One region of the Paenibacillus sp. USHLN196 genome, then DNA from elsewhere that is predicted to be linked to it. Evidence: riboswitches for the same ligand, from Rfam matches in the RefSeq annotation. Region 1 holds a riboswitch; each other region holds the start of a gene.

Region 1 (3,159 bases):
TCCTTTGAAGTTCAGTTGAAGATAACAACGACATGAAAAGAGAATTACGTCTATTTCAGAACCTGCTTCAGAGCGATATCTTAAAGTAATATATCTTTATCGTATGTTCCAATATAGTCAAAGTCAATTGATTGAGGGCATTTGTTACGCAATTGTTATATAGTTCTTAAGATATATGGGTAACATTCCCTTAGCGAGTAAATTACAGGGGATTTAGTCTTATAAAAAGGAAAAATTTATAACTTGGCCTATTCAGATCTTGACTCTTTTTGGTTTACAGATGAGACCGTTTCTCATATAATTTATGTAACCAAGTTTCATGTGATGAAACATGAGGAGGGCATCATGCCATGGAAGATCGTAAGTTAACCGTCCGGGCTGTAGAACGGGCGCTGGATATATTATTATGTTTTACCACGCGCAGTGATCTGGGACTCACCGAAATTGCCAGTCAGATTGGTTTGCACAAAAGTACAGTGCATCGCCTGATGGCTACGCTGGAGGATCGAGGCTTTGTCATCCGGGATGCGGCAACGGAGAAGTACCGACTTGGCATACGAATCTGGGAGCTATCAGCCCATATGTCACGCAGTGATGATCCGGCGATTTTGCTGCTGCCTGCAATGGAGCGGCTGAGAGACCGGTTGGGAGAGACCGTAAGTCTGTACCTGCGTGATGGCAGTGAACGGATTCGGATTCAGGCTGTACAAAGTGATCAGGCCATTCGCCGTGTTGCCCCCGTCGGCGTTAGACTCCCGCTATCTGTCGGGGCTTCCAGCAAAGTCTTGATGGCGTTTGCGACGGACGAGGACCGTGAAGAACTGATGAATGGGCCTGAATGGCCGGTATTTATCGATCCAGCGGTGTATTTGGCGCAGATGGGAGACATCCGGGATAACGGATATGCGACGAGTTACGAGGAACGTGAGCCGGGAGCTGCGGCGGTATCGGTGCCGATTATGGATCGTAGAGGCAATATTGCAGCTGCGCTCTCGGTCTCAGGTCCTGTCAGCCGACTTTCGCAGGAGACTTTGCACGAATACGCACCTGTGCTAAAGGAAGCGGCTACGCAGATGGGGCTCATGTTATCCTGATGTTGATGTAAGGTCTGTCACCAATCAAGTTAGTAATCTGGAATATAAAGGTTGTTTTTATGTTCCGGTTGCGCTACTCTGTAATGGACGGCCCAACGGGGCCAGCTTCATTGAATATGAACAGCGGCTTGTGTAAGCCGCAACTTGTTAACGTTACTGGGGGAGTCCGAACTGTCCGGACTGAGACGGAATCGCATGAGATTCCGGACCCTTTGCACCTGATCTGGATCATACCAGCGTAGGGAAGTAATCGGCGATATGACCACAGCCACCACATGATGTGAACCTTGCAGTGCTCCGTTAAGGAGCTGATTGAAGGTGCATTATTGGTGATGGACATCAAAGTCGGTTCCTTCGGGGACCGGCTTTTTTATATACAGGGAACAGGCGATAGCGCGAACTCCATGGGCCTCTTTTTCAATAACCTGCGAAAGTGGGCTTGGATAAGGAGAGAAAATTGCGTAGATCCATGATCTGCGGCAGTCTTCGGTCTGTTTTGAACTGTACATGATGATGTCTCCTCTGGTCTGGCGTAGGATCGCTCTTTCTTCTCTGCATTGCGCATGATTTGGGACAGGTACGTAAGCGAGCTATGCCAACCCAAAACCAAGCGAACGAACAATGAGGAGGAGACAAGCGACATGAGTACAGGAAATCAAACGGGACAACAAGCAATGGAACAGGAACATACGGGTCAGCAGGTGGAAAAGAAAACAGAGGCGGCCGGACGGGTTCAACCCTTTCCGGGCAGCCGCAAAGTCTACATTCAGGGCTCACGGCCGGACATTGCTGTTCCTGAACGTGAAATAGCCCTTCATGACACGAATACTCCCCAAGGGGTGGAGCATAACGAACCGCTGCGTGTCTACGATACGAGCGGCCCCATGACTGATCCCGGATTTCATGCCGATATCCGTGCAGGTCTACCAGCCCTGCGTACCCGCTGGATCACAGAGCGTGGCGATGTCGAGGCTTACCAAGGCCGTACAGTAAAACCCGAGGATAACGGACTAAAGCCCGGAGGGAAGAGAGCTGGAGCCGAAGAGTACCCTGGATTGCGTGGTAAACCGCTGCGAGCACAGTCCGGACGCTGTGTGACTCAGATGCATTATGCGAGGCAGGGAGTCATTACGGCAGAGATGGAGTTTGCCGCCATTCGTGAAGGCGTGGAGCCGGAATTCGTGCGCCAGGAGCTGGCGAGTGGAAGAGCCATCCTGCCGTCTAACATCAATCACCCGGAGAGTGAGCCGATGTTGATCGGTCGTCATTTTCATGTGAAGATCAATGCCAACATTGGCAACTCTGCTGTATCTTCTTCCATCGAGGAAGAGGTCGAGAAGATGACCTGGGCGGTACGCTGGGGATCGGATACCGTAATGGATCTGTCCACAGGCAAAGACATTCATACCACCCGGGAATGGATTATCCGCAATTCACCTGTGCCAATCGGTACAGTGCCGCTGTATCAGGCGTTGGAGAAGGTGAATGGCGAAGCGGAAGCGCTGACCTGGGAGTTATACCGTGACACGCTAATTGAGCAGGCAGAGCAGGGCGTGGACTACTTTACGATTCATGCAGGTGTACTGCTGCGTTATATCCCGATGACGGCCAAGCGGATGACAGGCATCGTGTCTCGTGGTGGGTCCATTATGGCAGCATGGTGCCTTGCGCATCATCAGGAGAATTTTTTGTACACCCATTTTGAAGAAATCTGCGAGATTATGAAAAGGTATGATGTTGCGTTCTCGCTGGGAGATGGACTTCGTCCAGGCAGTATCTACGATGCCAACGATGAAGCTCAGATGGCGGAACTCGCGACGCTTGGAGAACTGACACAGATCGCGTGGAAGCACGACGTGCAGGTGATGATTGAAGGCCCGGGTCACGTGCCGATGCACAAGATCAAGGAGAATGTGGACTTGCAGATGGAGATCTGTCAGGAAGCACCGTTCTATACGCTGGGGCCGCTGACGACCGATATTGCCCCGGGATACGATCACATTACGTCTGCCATTGGGGCGGCCATGATTGGCTGGTTCGGCACATCCATGCTCTGTTACGTTAC
Region 2 (3,159 bases), on a different contig from region 1:
AAAGCGACGTGGTCGGAACGAAGAGCCCCTTGAGCCCATTCCTTCGGCAACACTTTAACAAAAGGATCGCTCTCAGCCTGAGCTTTTTTATATAACTCAGCCAGCTGAGCCAGCTCTTGTAACCCCTTTGTATGATGCTGACGTTTGGCATGTTTTTCTGGTTTGGTGAATGGATGTTCCCATAACCGATCTATATATTTTTTCATTTCAACAACCGTGCTGTTTTTATTATGGTTTGGATTGTAAACAAGGACATCCCGATCGAATACATAGTCTTTTTTGGGTTGCAATGCCATGTATCTATCACCAATATTTTGGCCGCCAATGATGCCATATGTGTTGTCGACAAGAAAGATCTTGTCATGCAGACGGTTATGCCATGTCCATGGCATAACTATGTTGAGTGGTTCATAATACCTTAACTCCACATTGGGGTGAGCTGCAATGGCATCTGGAATATCACGCAATTCTCCGCGCATGTTGTGAAAAATCCCGTCTAAAATGATTCGAACATGAACACCCCGATCAGCCGCATCGAATAAAGCAGCAAAAAAGAGTTGAGATGTTTTTCCTTTTTGGATGGAGTAATAAGCCAGGTCGATGCTTGTTTTCGCCTCTCGAATGGTCTGGATTCTCACCTGACCGGATTGAAAGCCGTCCTCCAAGAGCAGTACGCGATCTGTCGTACTTCCTGCTGTTAACAATTTTTGCATATCCGTATTTTCAATAGTAGATGGAGACGGAACTAAAAATAAAAGGTAAGCTGTGAAAAAAACGTAGACACAATAGGACAGAATAATTGCGAATATGGTTTTAAGGATCATTCAGTACGCCCCCATTTTTATGTAAAAAGTAATTATTTGTATAGCAGTACTATCTCCTTTTGTATCTAAATTATGTTGTTTAAATGAAGCTAGCGTCTCCGGGCAAGGTCAAACGATCAAAAGCTGATCGCTGAAATAGGGAAAGTAGCCCTGATGCGACGAGATATCAAACATCGGATTTGATCCAAGTATTTGTGGGGAGCCTTCCAGATCTTCAGCACTTAGGCTATGGCCCACTATCCGATGCTTTTGCACTCAGCCAGATTGCCTTATATGATTCGCCACGATAATTATTGAAAATAACACATCTAAACAGGCTGATATACATATGTATAACGACCTGTTTGATAAGTTCATACGTGTCCCCATCCAGTTCCTGACTGGACACGTTCCACCCGCTGGCCTATAATTACACCTAGTAATGCCCGTAACTTCATAGTTTCCCAGGGGAGTCGGAATTGGCCGGCTGAGAGTGTATCCCACCAAGATACTAACCCTTAGACCTGATCTGGATCATGCCAGCGTAGGAATCGGAGTATATCGAAATGGCACAGCCCTATGGCTGAACGCCACCTCTCTAACGCCTGCACGCGTCCCGGAATACGGGGCGCTTTTTTAATGTTCTTTTATATAGCCAGAGAGCTAAAAAAGTGACGTTATCCAGATCTCAACTGGTATAAATCTGTCGATTTATGCAAGATGATTGGATATGAAGCCAAGGAGTACCCCGTGCCAATCGGCCGGACATACCGAAGGAGAGAACCACAAATGAAATGGCGTAAAACGATGGGATTGTTGCTCTTGTGCGTGCTTATGGTGACTGTAGCCGCATGTGGTGGCAAAGAAGCTGCCCCAGCTGGGCAGAACGGCAACACAAATACGGAAAGCAGCAACGAAGGTGACACTGCCGCCCTCAAAGATATTAAAGTGGTGCTCGATTGGACACCAAATACGAATCATACCGGCCTGTATGCGGCTGTAGATCAAGGTTTTTACAAGGCCGAAGGCTTGAACGTGGAGATTGTACAACCAGGTGCCGGTGGCGCAGATACAATGGTTGCCTCCAATGAAGTGCCTTTTGGCGTAAGTTATCAGGAGAGTGTAACTCAAGCCCGCACACAGGGTGTTCCATTGGTCTCCATCGCAGCAGTTATTCAGCATAATACATCCGGGTTCGCTGCTCCGGCGGATCGGAATATCAAATCACCGAAAGATTTTGAAGGTAAAACCTATGGCGGTTGGGGTTCCCCTGTGGAAGAAGCCGTGATGCAATCCATTATGGAAGGCGACGGAGCCGATGTATCGAAAGTGAAAAACATTAACATGGGTGACGCTGACTTTTTCACCGCAGTAAAACGGGATATTGATTTTGCGTGGATTTTCTACGCCTGGACGGGTATTGAAGCCGAACTGCGCGGGGAACCGATCAACATGTTATATGTGAAGGATTATTCAGAAGCATTAGATTACTACACGCCTGTCCTCGTAACCAACGAGCAAACGATCCAAAACGACCCTGAGTTGGTGAAAGCATTCCTGAAAGCCACCTCAGAAGGGTATCAATATGCGATTGATCATCCCGAAGACGCAGCCAACATTCTGATCAAGGCCGTACCGGATCTGGATAAAGACCTCGTACTGGCAAGCCAGAAATGGCTTAGTCCAAAGTACACAGATGACGCCCCACGCTGGGGAGAACAAAAACAGGAAGTGTGGCAGAATTACACCGACTGGATGTTTAGCAAAAAACTGCTGGATGAACAGATCGATGTGAGCAAGGCATATACAAACGAGTTTTTACCCCAATAAAAATTGCTTAAGTTTAACTTTTTTACACAAGAACGAAGAGTGCAGAACCCATCTGAAGAAACAAAGTGTTCGCCTTTATCTCCGGATTTCCCCATTGAAAATGGATTCAAGAAATCTGGGGATAACAGCGATCGGAAGAGGGTACTGCAATCGGAGTGATAAGTGTAAACCTGGTTCAATTCATGCAATTTATCACGAAAGGAGCCGTGATCTATCATGGCAAGCACACTGCTTAGCATTCAAGTTATTCCCAAAACGCCAAATGGCGAGAACTCTTATCCTTACGTAGATCGCGCCATTGAAGTTATTCAGCAATCCGGCCTGAAATATCAGGTGAACGCACTCGACACAACGATGGAAGGTGAATTGGAGGAACTGCTGGAGGTTGTCCGTAAAATGCACGAGGTACTTGTGGAGGCTGGCAGTCCAAGCATCATCTCCCAGATCAAAATCGCCCATAGCCCTACTGGCTTCAGCATGGATACCCTGACGGAGAAGTATCGCTAATGCATGCCTATTTCAAAAG
Region 3 (3,159 bases), on a different contig from region 1:
TACATTACTTTCAGAAAAGAAGGGACCTGTGCTAGAATAGGGTTTCGGAACAATATCAAAAGTAATGTCTAATAGATAGGAGCAACCTCATCTTATGAGTTTATTGTCAGTAGAAAACGTGAGTCACAATTTTGGAGATCGCACGTTATTTAAAAATGTATCGTTTCGCTTACTCGCCGGAGAGCGCGTAGGACTTGTTGGTGCCAATGGCGTGGGTAAATCCACACTAATGAACATCCTTACAGGTAAATTGCTTAAAGACAGTGGAAAAGTGGAATGGACACCTAAGGTCCGTTATGGATATTTGGATCAGCACACGAAGCTTACGCCAGGCAAAACCATTCGTGACGTGCTTAAGGATGCATTTCTTCCGTTACTTGAATTGGAAAAAGAAATGATGAATATTACGGACCAGATGGCAGATGCAGACCCAGATAAGCTGGAGCAGTTGCTCGAAGAGATGGGCGATATTCAGGAACAATTGGAGCAGGGCGACTTCTATCTGATTGACGTAAAAGTGGAAGAGATGGCCAATGGTCTTGGTTTGTCCGCGATTGGTCTTGATCGGGATGTTGCTGCTCTAAGTGGTGGACAACGTACCAAGGTGCTTCTTGCCAAGCTTCTGCTTGAGAAACCTACAGCTCTTTTGCTGGATGAGCCGACCAACTATCTCGACGTAGAGCATATTGAATGGCTGTCACGATACCTGAAGGACTACCCGCACGCTTTTCTTCTAATCTCCCATGATACGGAATTCATGAATGAAGTCGTGAATGTCATTTATCATTTGGAATTTGCCAAATTAACGCGATATGCAGCGAACTATAACAAGTTCCTGGAGATGGCGGATATGAATAAAGCCCAACATATTGATGCGTACGAGAAGCAGCAAGAATACATCAAGAAGCAGGAAGATTTCATTCAGCGGAACAAAGCACGTGCTTCCACCTCAGGTCGAGCGAAGAGCCGGGAGAAGCAGCTGGATAGGATTGAGCGTATTGATCGTCCAGATGAAGCGGCTAAACCAACGTTCAAATTCAAGGATGCCCGAGCGAGCAGCAAAACGGTCTTTGAGGGTATCGATTTTGAAATCGGGTATACGTATCCTTTGCTGCCTAAAATGACGATGACGATTGAACGTGGCGAAAAAATTGCCATCGTAGGCTGTAATGGTGTGGGTAAATCGACACTGCTGAAAACCATTCTGGGCAAGATATCTCCACTCAGTGGAAAGACCTTTTTGGGAGATTATCTTGAAACAGCCTATTTTGAGCAGGAAGTTCGTGCTGGGAATATCACACCAATTGAGGATGTCTGGAATGAGTTCTCACATTTAACACAGAATGAAGTCCGGGGGCATCTCGCTCGCTGTGGATTAAAAAATGAGCATATTACCCGTCCGCTTAACATGCTGAGTGGTGGAGAACAAGCCAAGGTTCGTTTGTGCAAGCTCTTGATGCGTGAGAGCAACTGGATTCTGTTCGATGAGCCGACGAACCATCTGGATGTCACAGCAAAAGCCGAGTTGCAGCGTGCCTTGCAAGAATTCAAGGGAACAGTGTTGTTGGTATCTCATGAACCTGATTTCTATGAGGGTTGGGTTACCAAAACATGGAATGTCGAAGAATGGTCTGAGAAGAACTAGACGATTCAGGGAACGTTTAATAGAATTGAACGGTGACAAAAAAAACCGTCTATGGTAACATAAACTACAACTTCATATGAACACTAGGGGGGCCGCACGATGCGGCTGAGATGGAAGAATGCGATTCCGGACCCTTTGCACCTGATCTGGATCATACCAGCGTAGGGAAGTGGCGCGCGCGTTCAGTAAATGACCTGAGCAAACGGAAATTCGAAGGAATTTCAACTGTCTGCTTAGCGAATTGAAACATGCAGTTCCTTGTATAAGTTATGGGTATAAGTTCCATAGCTGTTTTGTACGAAATGAACTGTATGCATCAGTCAGTCATCTGCTCCGATCATTAATACGCAGCCACTCCCCTACGGGAGTGGCTTTTTTGTATTTTCATAGCATTCACGCATGGAAGGAGATGAACAGTACGGTAATTTCTCATGAACATGTACACGGATCATTTGAACTGCATGTTGTATCTACGGGGGCTGGGGATCAAGCCTCTTTTGTGAAAGCAGCAAAGGACGTCTGGCCGTGGGTGGACTATATTCACATACGAGAGAAACAACTCACATGGCAAGAAAAAATCGGTTGGGCTGAAAGTTTGCGAAGTGTGGGAATCCCGTCTTGTCGTATCGTTATCAATGGATCAGAACTGTCCTCACAGAATGAAGGCTATGGCGGTGTGCATTGGGGGCAAGAGGCTATGCCTAAGTATAACACTGCTGTCATAAGCAATATGCAGCGACTTCGTCTGGGTGTATCTGTTCATTCAATCGATGAGGCAAAAATCGCTGAAGAACGGGGAGCCGATTACCTTTTCTTCGGGCATGTCTATGCAACCAATAGTAAGCCTGACCTTGACCCAAGAGGATTGCATGCTCTTGCTGAAGTGTGCTCTGGTGTCTCCGTTCCTGTCATTGCGATTGGGGGCATTGAACCGGCGAATATTCGCGCGATCCGCTCAACGGGAGCACAAGGAGTTGCCGTGATCTCGTACTTATGGGGGAACGATTCACCGGATCGAGCTGCTGCATCATTAAGACAGGCTATCGTTAATACAGAAAGTCTGCGGCGCTGAATCAAGGAGATGAGATGATGAAAGAGAACATAACGGGTCAGAACAGAAATCAGTTCAGTCATCAACTGAAGTCCGAACCGGAATCAACAAGTAAAAGTATTACGTATAGATCGGATAAGATTCATGCCGAAACCATTATTGTAGGTGGAGGCGTCATAGGTTGTGCCATTGCATATGAGCTTGCCTCTCGTGGACAAGATGTACTGTTGGTAGAGCGTTCAGCAATCGCGGGAGGAACTTCGTGCGCCGCGGCTGGAATGCTGGCAGCAGACAGTGAAGATTTTGCTCATCCTTTGATGGCTAAGCTTGCCAGGCAGAGCAGGCAGTTACTTCATGAGCAACAGGTGCTAATGGCTACCCTTAGTGGGTTAGAGGTTGGTCTGCAGCGCCAAGGATTTCTGACCCCTTTTCGTTCATACAGTGAAGTGAGCAGCTATAAGAA
Region 4 (3,159 bases), on a different contig from region 1:
CGGATAACCGCTTCTCCGTTGGAGGTATAGGTCGAGTTCATATTTACGGAAAAGTCCGTACCATTCAGCGTGAATGCTGCTTCGCCACCGATATACAATTGCACATACAGTGTGGATGCAGCCTCATCGGTGGTATACACATATTGATCCAATGAAGCCAGTAACCGTGCGATATTGGGTGGGCAGCAGGCGCAACCGAACCATCCCTGCCGACGTGTCCGCACATGTGCATAATTCGGATTCACCTTGAGCAGCTCCGGATCGGCTTCGAGCGGATTCACATAGAAGAAGCGTTGTCCATCCAGTGACATGCCGCTAATTACGGTATTGTACAGTGCTCGCTCCAATACGTCCGCATACTTGCTGTCCGGCTTGATCTGAAACATGCGTTTTGCCCAGAAAATCAATCCAATCGACGCACAGGTCTCCGCATAGGCAGTGTCTCCCGGCAGGTCATAATCCCCTGTGAATGCTTCCTCTTTGGCAGATGAACCGATGCTCCCCGTAATGTACATTCTCTTGTTGACCGTATTGCTCCATAATCGCTCACATGCTTCTTTCAGCGACTCATCTCCCGTCTCTGCCGCTACGTCTGCCACTGCAGCACACATATACACCAAGCGAACCGCATGGCCTTCCGCTGTATCCTGCGCTCGAATCGGAAGGTGAGACTGAGAGTAGCTATGACGGTGAACCATATCCAGCTCTCCAAAATGCACACTACGCCCACGCTTCTCCCATTCCTGCACAAAATAATGTGGACTGTTCCCCCGCTGCTCAAGAAAATAATGGCTCATATTCAGATAGGCCTCTTTCCCGGTGGTCTGATACAGCTTGAATAGGGCCAGTTCAATCTCCTGATGCCCATCATATCCAGGCAATTGTCCAGGTTCTGTACCGAATACCGTCCCAATATGATCGGCCAGACGAATGACCACATCCAGCAGATTACGCTTACCCGTTGCCTCATAATAAGCGACACCCGCTTCAATCATATGACCTGCACAGTACAGTTCGTGGCATTCCGCCAGATTCGTCCAGCGTGCTCCAGGTTCTTTTAGTGTGAAGTAGGTATTCAAGTAACCGTCAGCTTGTTGAGCCTGAGCAATGGTCTCGATGACCCTATCCACAATGCGTTCCAGCTCTGGATCTGGTTGGGCTGCAAGCAGGTATGACGCAGCTTCGATCCACTTGGCCACATCACTGTCCTGAAATACCATGCCATAATGCTCACCCTCTTCTTCACCCGCAGCAATGCGAAAATTATGAATGGCCCGGCTAGGTTCAGCCCCCTCGATGCGATCATTCAGTGCCTCCCATTGATAGGGGACAACCACGGTCCGTACCAGATCAACATAATGGGACCAGAACGGATCTTTTATTTTATTTCTCATCGGAACCTCTCCTTGTTCTATTCAATATCCTCATTTTACAAATCATTACAGGTCGATGAAATCATCATTTCCAACTGAAATTTGTATGATTACAACCTCACTCTCAGGTTCTGACTCCAAGTCCACCTCAAGAATTCCATCATGCTGCCTCTTTACAGTTCATGTTCAAGTGATATATGCTGAATACACAACTGCATATCTTGTACATTTGCACTAGGGGAGCCCTGCGGCTGAGACGAATATGACTATTCGGACCCTTTGAACCTGATCTGGATCATACCAGCGGAGGGAAGTGGAGCGGCCTTTTAGTAAGCGGAATTTTATCATGTATATGTGAAGATAAATTGCGGATCTAACTTACAGACCCACTCATTTCTCCGGAAATGGGTGGGTCTTTTTTGTTTCTTTTTGCGGAGTACAAGATGCCGTCGTTATTCCAGCAGTCTGACATCAAGGGGGTGAGGATCAGATGAACAACCATGTAACCATTCACAACGTAAGCTTCGCTTTTCCCGAAAAAAAGGATTCCCCCGTGCTCGCCAATGTGTCGCTTCAGGTTCAACAAGGAGAATTTGTCTCGCTCATCGGCTCCAGCGGATCAGGCAAAAGCACGCTCTTCAAGCTGCTCGCAGGCTTGCTTGAACCTACCGTCGGCACCATCGACATTGCCGATGTACCGCAAGGACAAAGGCTCGGACGAGTCGCTTATATGCCGCAGAAAGATCTGCTGTTATCCTGGCGTACCGTCATGGAGAACTGCATGCTGCCTGCCGAGCTGGCACCAGGCCGACAGGACAAGGACAAGCTGCGGGCCGACATCATGGTTGGATTAGCAAGATTCGGCCTGTCAGGTTATGAACATTCCTATCCGGATGAGTTATCCGGAGGCATGCGGCAGCGGGTCGCACTGCTTCGTACTTTGCTTACAGGCGGACAGCTCATGTTGCTGGATGAGCCCTTCGGTGCGCTCGACGCCTTAACCAAACGCGAAATGCATCGCTGGTTGTTGGAGCTGTGGGAGGGCTTTGGCCAAACCTTCTTATTTATTACACATGACATTGAAGAAGCCCTGCTGTTAAGTGACCGCATCATTCTGTTAACTCCAGGGGGTCAAAGTCAGCAACTGTTGGAAATGACGGTTCCTTTGCCACGTCCAAGGCATTCGGACCTGATCTACGAACCGGCTCTCGTGCAGATGAGGCAACAACTGGAGGAACAATTGCATGCAAAATGATAGAGCTGAGGTTAGCGTCTGGACGTGGTGTTCGAAGTGGCTTTCCCAATATGGTTTGTTTATTATGCTCATGCTCTTATTACTGGCGATCTGGGAAATGATTGTACGTATGGGATGGGTGCCTTCCTTCATCATTCCCGCACCCACAGCCATCGCAGGCTCACTGGTTGAGCATCGTCGTCTGCTGCTGACCCTACATCTGCCTGCTACCTTTATGGAGGTTGCTGTTGGTTTTGGCTTGTCCATAGTGAGCGGAATTATGCTGGCGACAGGCATGCATATGAACCGATCGATTAAAAAGGCCTTATATCCCTTCATCGTGATTAGTCAGACCATACCGCTGATTGCCTTGTCCCCCGTATTCATCCTGTGGTTCGGCTACACGCTGTGGAGTAAAGTCGCCGTGGTGTTCCTGATCGCATTCTTCCCCATTGTGGTCAGTACCTACGATGGACTCCGCCAAGGCGATCCGGAGCAGCGTGAACTGCTGCTCACCATGGGCGCTAGCAAATGGGATATTTTTCGCAAACT

Evidence for each region. A riboswitch is a leader RNA that binds a small molecule or an ion and turns the genes downstream of it on or off. The one in region 1 is predicted to bind thiamine pyrophosphate.
Region 2: it holds a riboswitch for thiamine pyrophosphate, as region 1 does, so the genes downstream of both, WFI24_RS21435 (ABC transporter substrate-binding protein) here and thiC (phosphomethylpyrimidine synthase ThiC) in region 1, are expected to answer to the same signal.
Region 3: it holds a riboswitch for thiamine pyrophosphate, as region 1 does, so the genes downstream of both, WFI24_RS03055 (thiamine phosphate synthase) here and thiC (phosphomethylpyrimidine synthase ThiC) in region 1, are expected to answer to the same signal.
Region 4: it holds a riboswitch for thiamine pyrophosphate, as region 1 does, so the genes downstream of both, WFI24_RS03400 (ABC transporter ATP-binding protein) here and thiC (phosphomethylpyrimidine synthase ThiC) in region 1, are expected to answer to the same signal.

The regions. Positions count from the first base shown of each region.
Region 1 covers NZ_JBBCYH010000018.1:59,045-62,203, reverse strand. Annotated here, with positions in the region: gene WFI24_RS29755 (IclR family transcriptional regulator) at 351-1,094, shown strand; TPP riboswitch at 1,243-1,356, shown strand; gene WFI24_RS29750 (hypothetical protein) at 1,418-1,603, opposite strand; gene thiC (phosphomethylpyrimidine synthase ThiC) at 1,769-3,159, shown strand, end outside.
Region 2 covers NZ_JBBCYH010000009.1:110,821-113,979, reverse strand. Annotated here, with positions in the region: gene WFI24_RS21440 (phospholipase D-like domain-containing protein) at 1-824, opposite strand, end outside; TPP riboswitch at 1,260-1,372, shown strand; gene WFI24_RS21435 (ABC transporter substrate-binding protein) at 1,593-2,633, shown strand; gene WFI24_RS21430 (thiamine-binding protein) at 2,850-3,140, shown strand; gene WFI24_RS21425 (ABC transporter permease) at 3,140-3,159, shown strand, end outside.
Region 3 covers NZ_JBBCYH010000001.1:708,402-711,560, reverse strand. Annotated here, with positions in the region: gene WFI24_RS03060 (ABC-F family ATP-binding cassette domain-containing protein) at 95-1,645, shown strand; TPP riboswitch at 1,721-1,830, shown strand; gene WFI24_RS03055 (thiamine phosphate synthase) at 2,022-2,717, shown strand; gene thiO (glycine oxidase ThiO) at 2,732-3,159, shown strand, end outside.
Region 4 covers NZ_JBBCYH010000002.1:8,522-11,680, reverse strand. Annotated here, with positions in the region: gene WFI24_RS03405 (glycoside hydrolase family 127 protein) at 1-1,394, opposite strand, end outside; TPP riboswitch at 1,600-1,702, shown strand; gene WFI24_RS03400 (ABC transporter ATP-binding protein) at 1,864-2,628, shown strand; gene WFI24_RS03395 (ABC transporter permease) at 2,618-3,159, shown strand, end outside.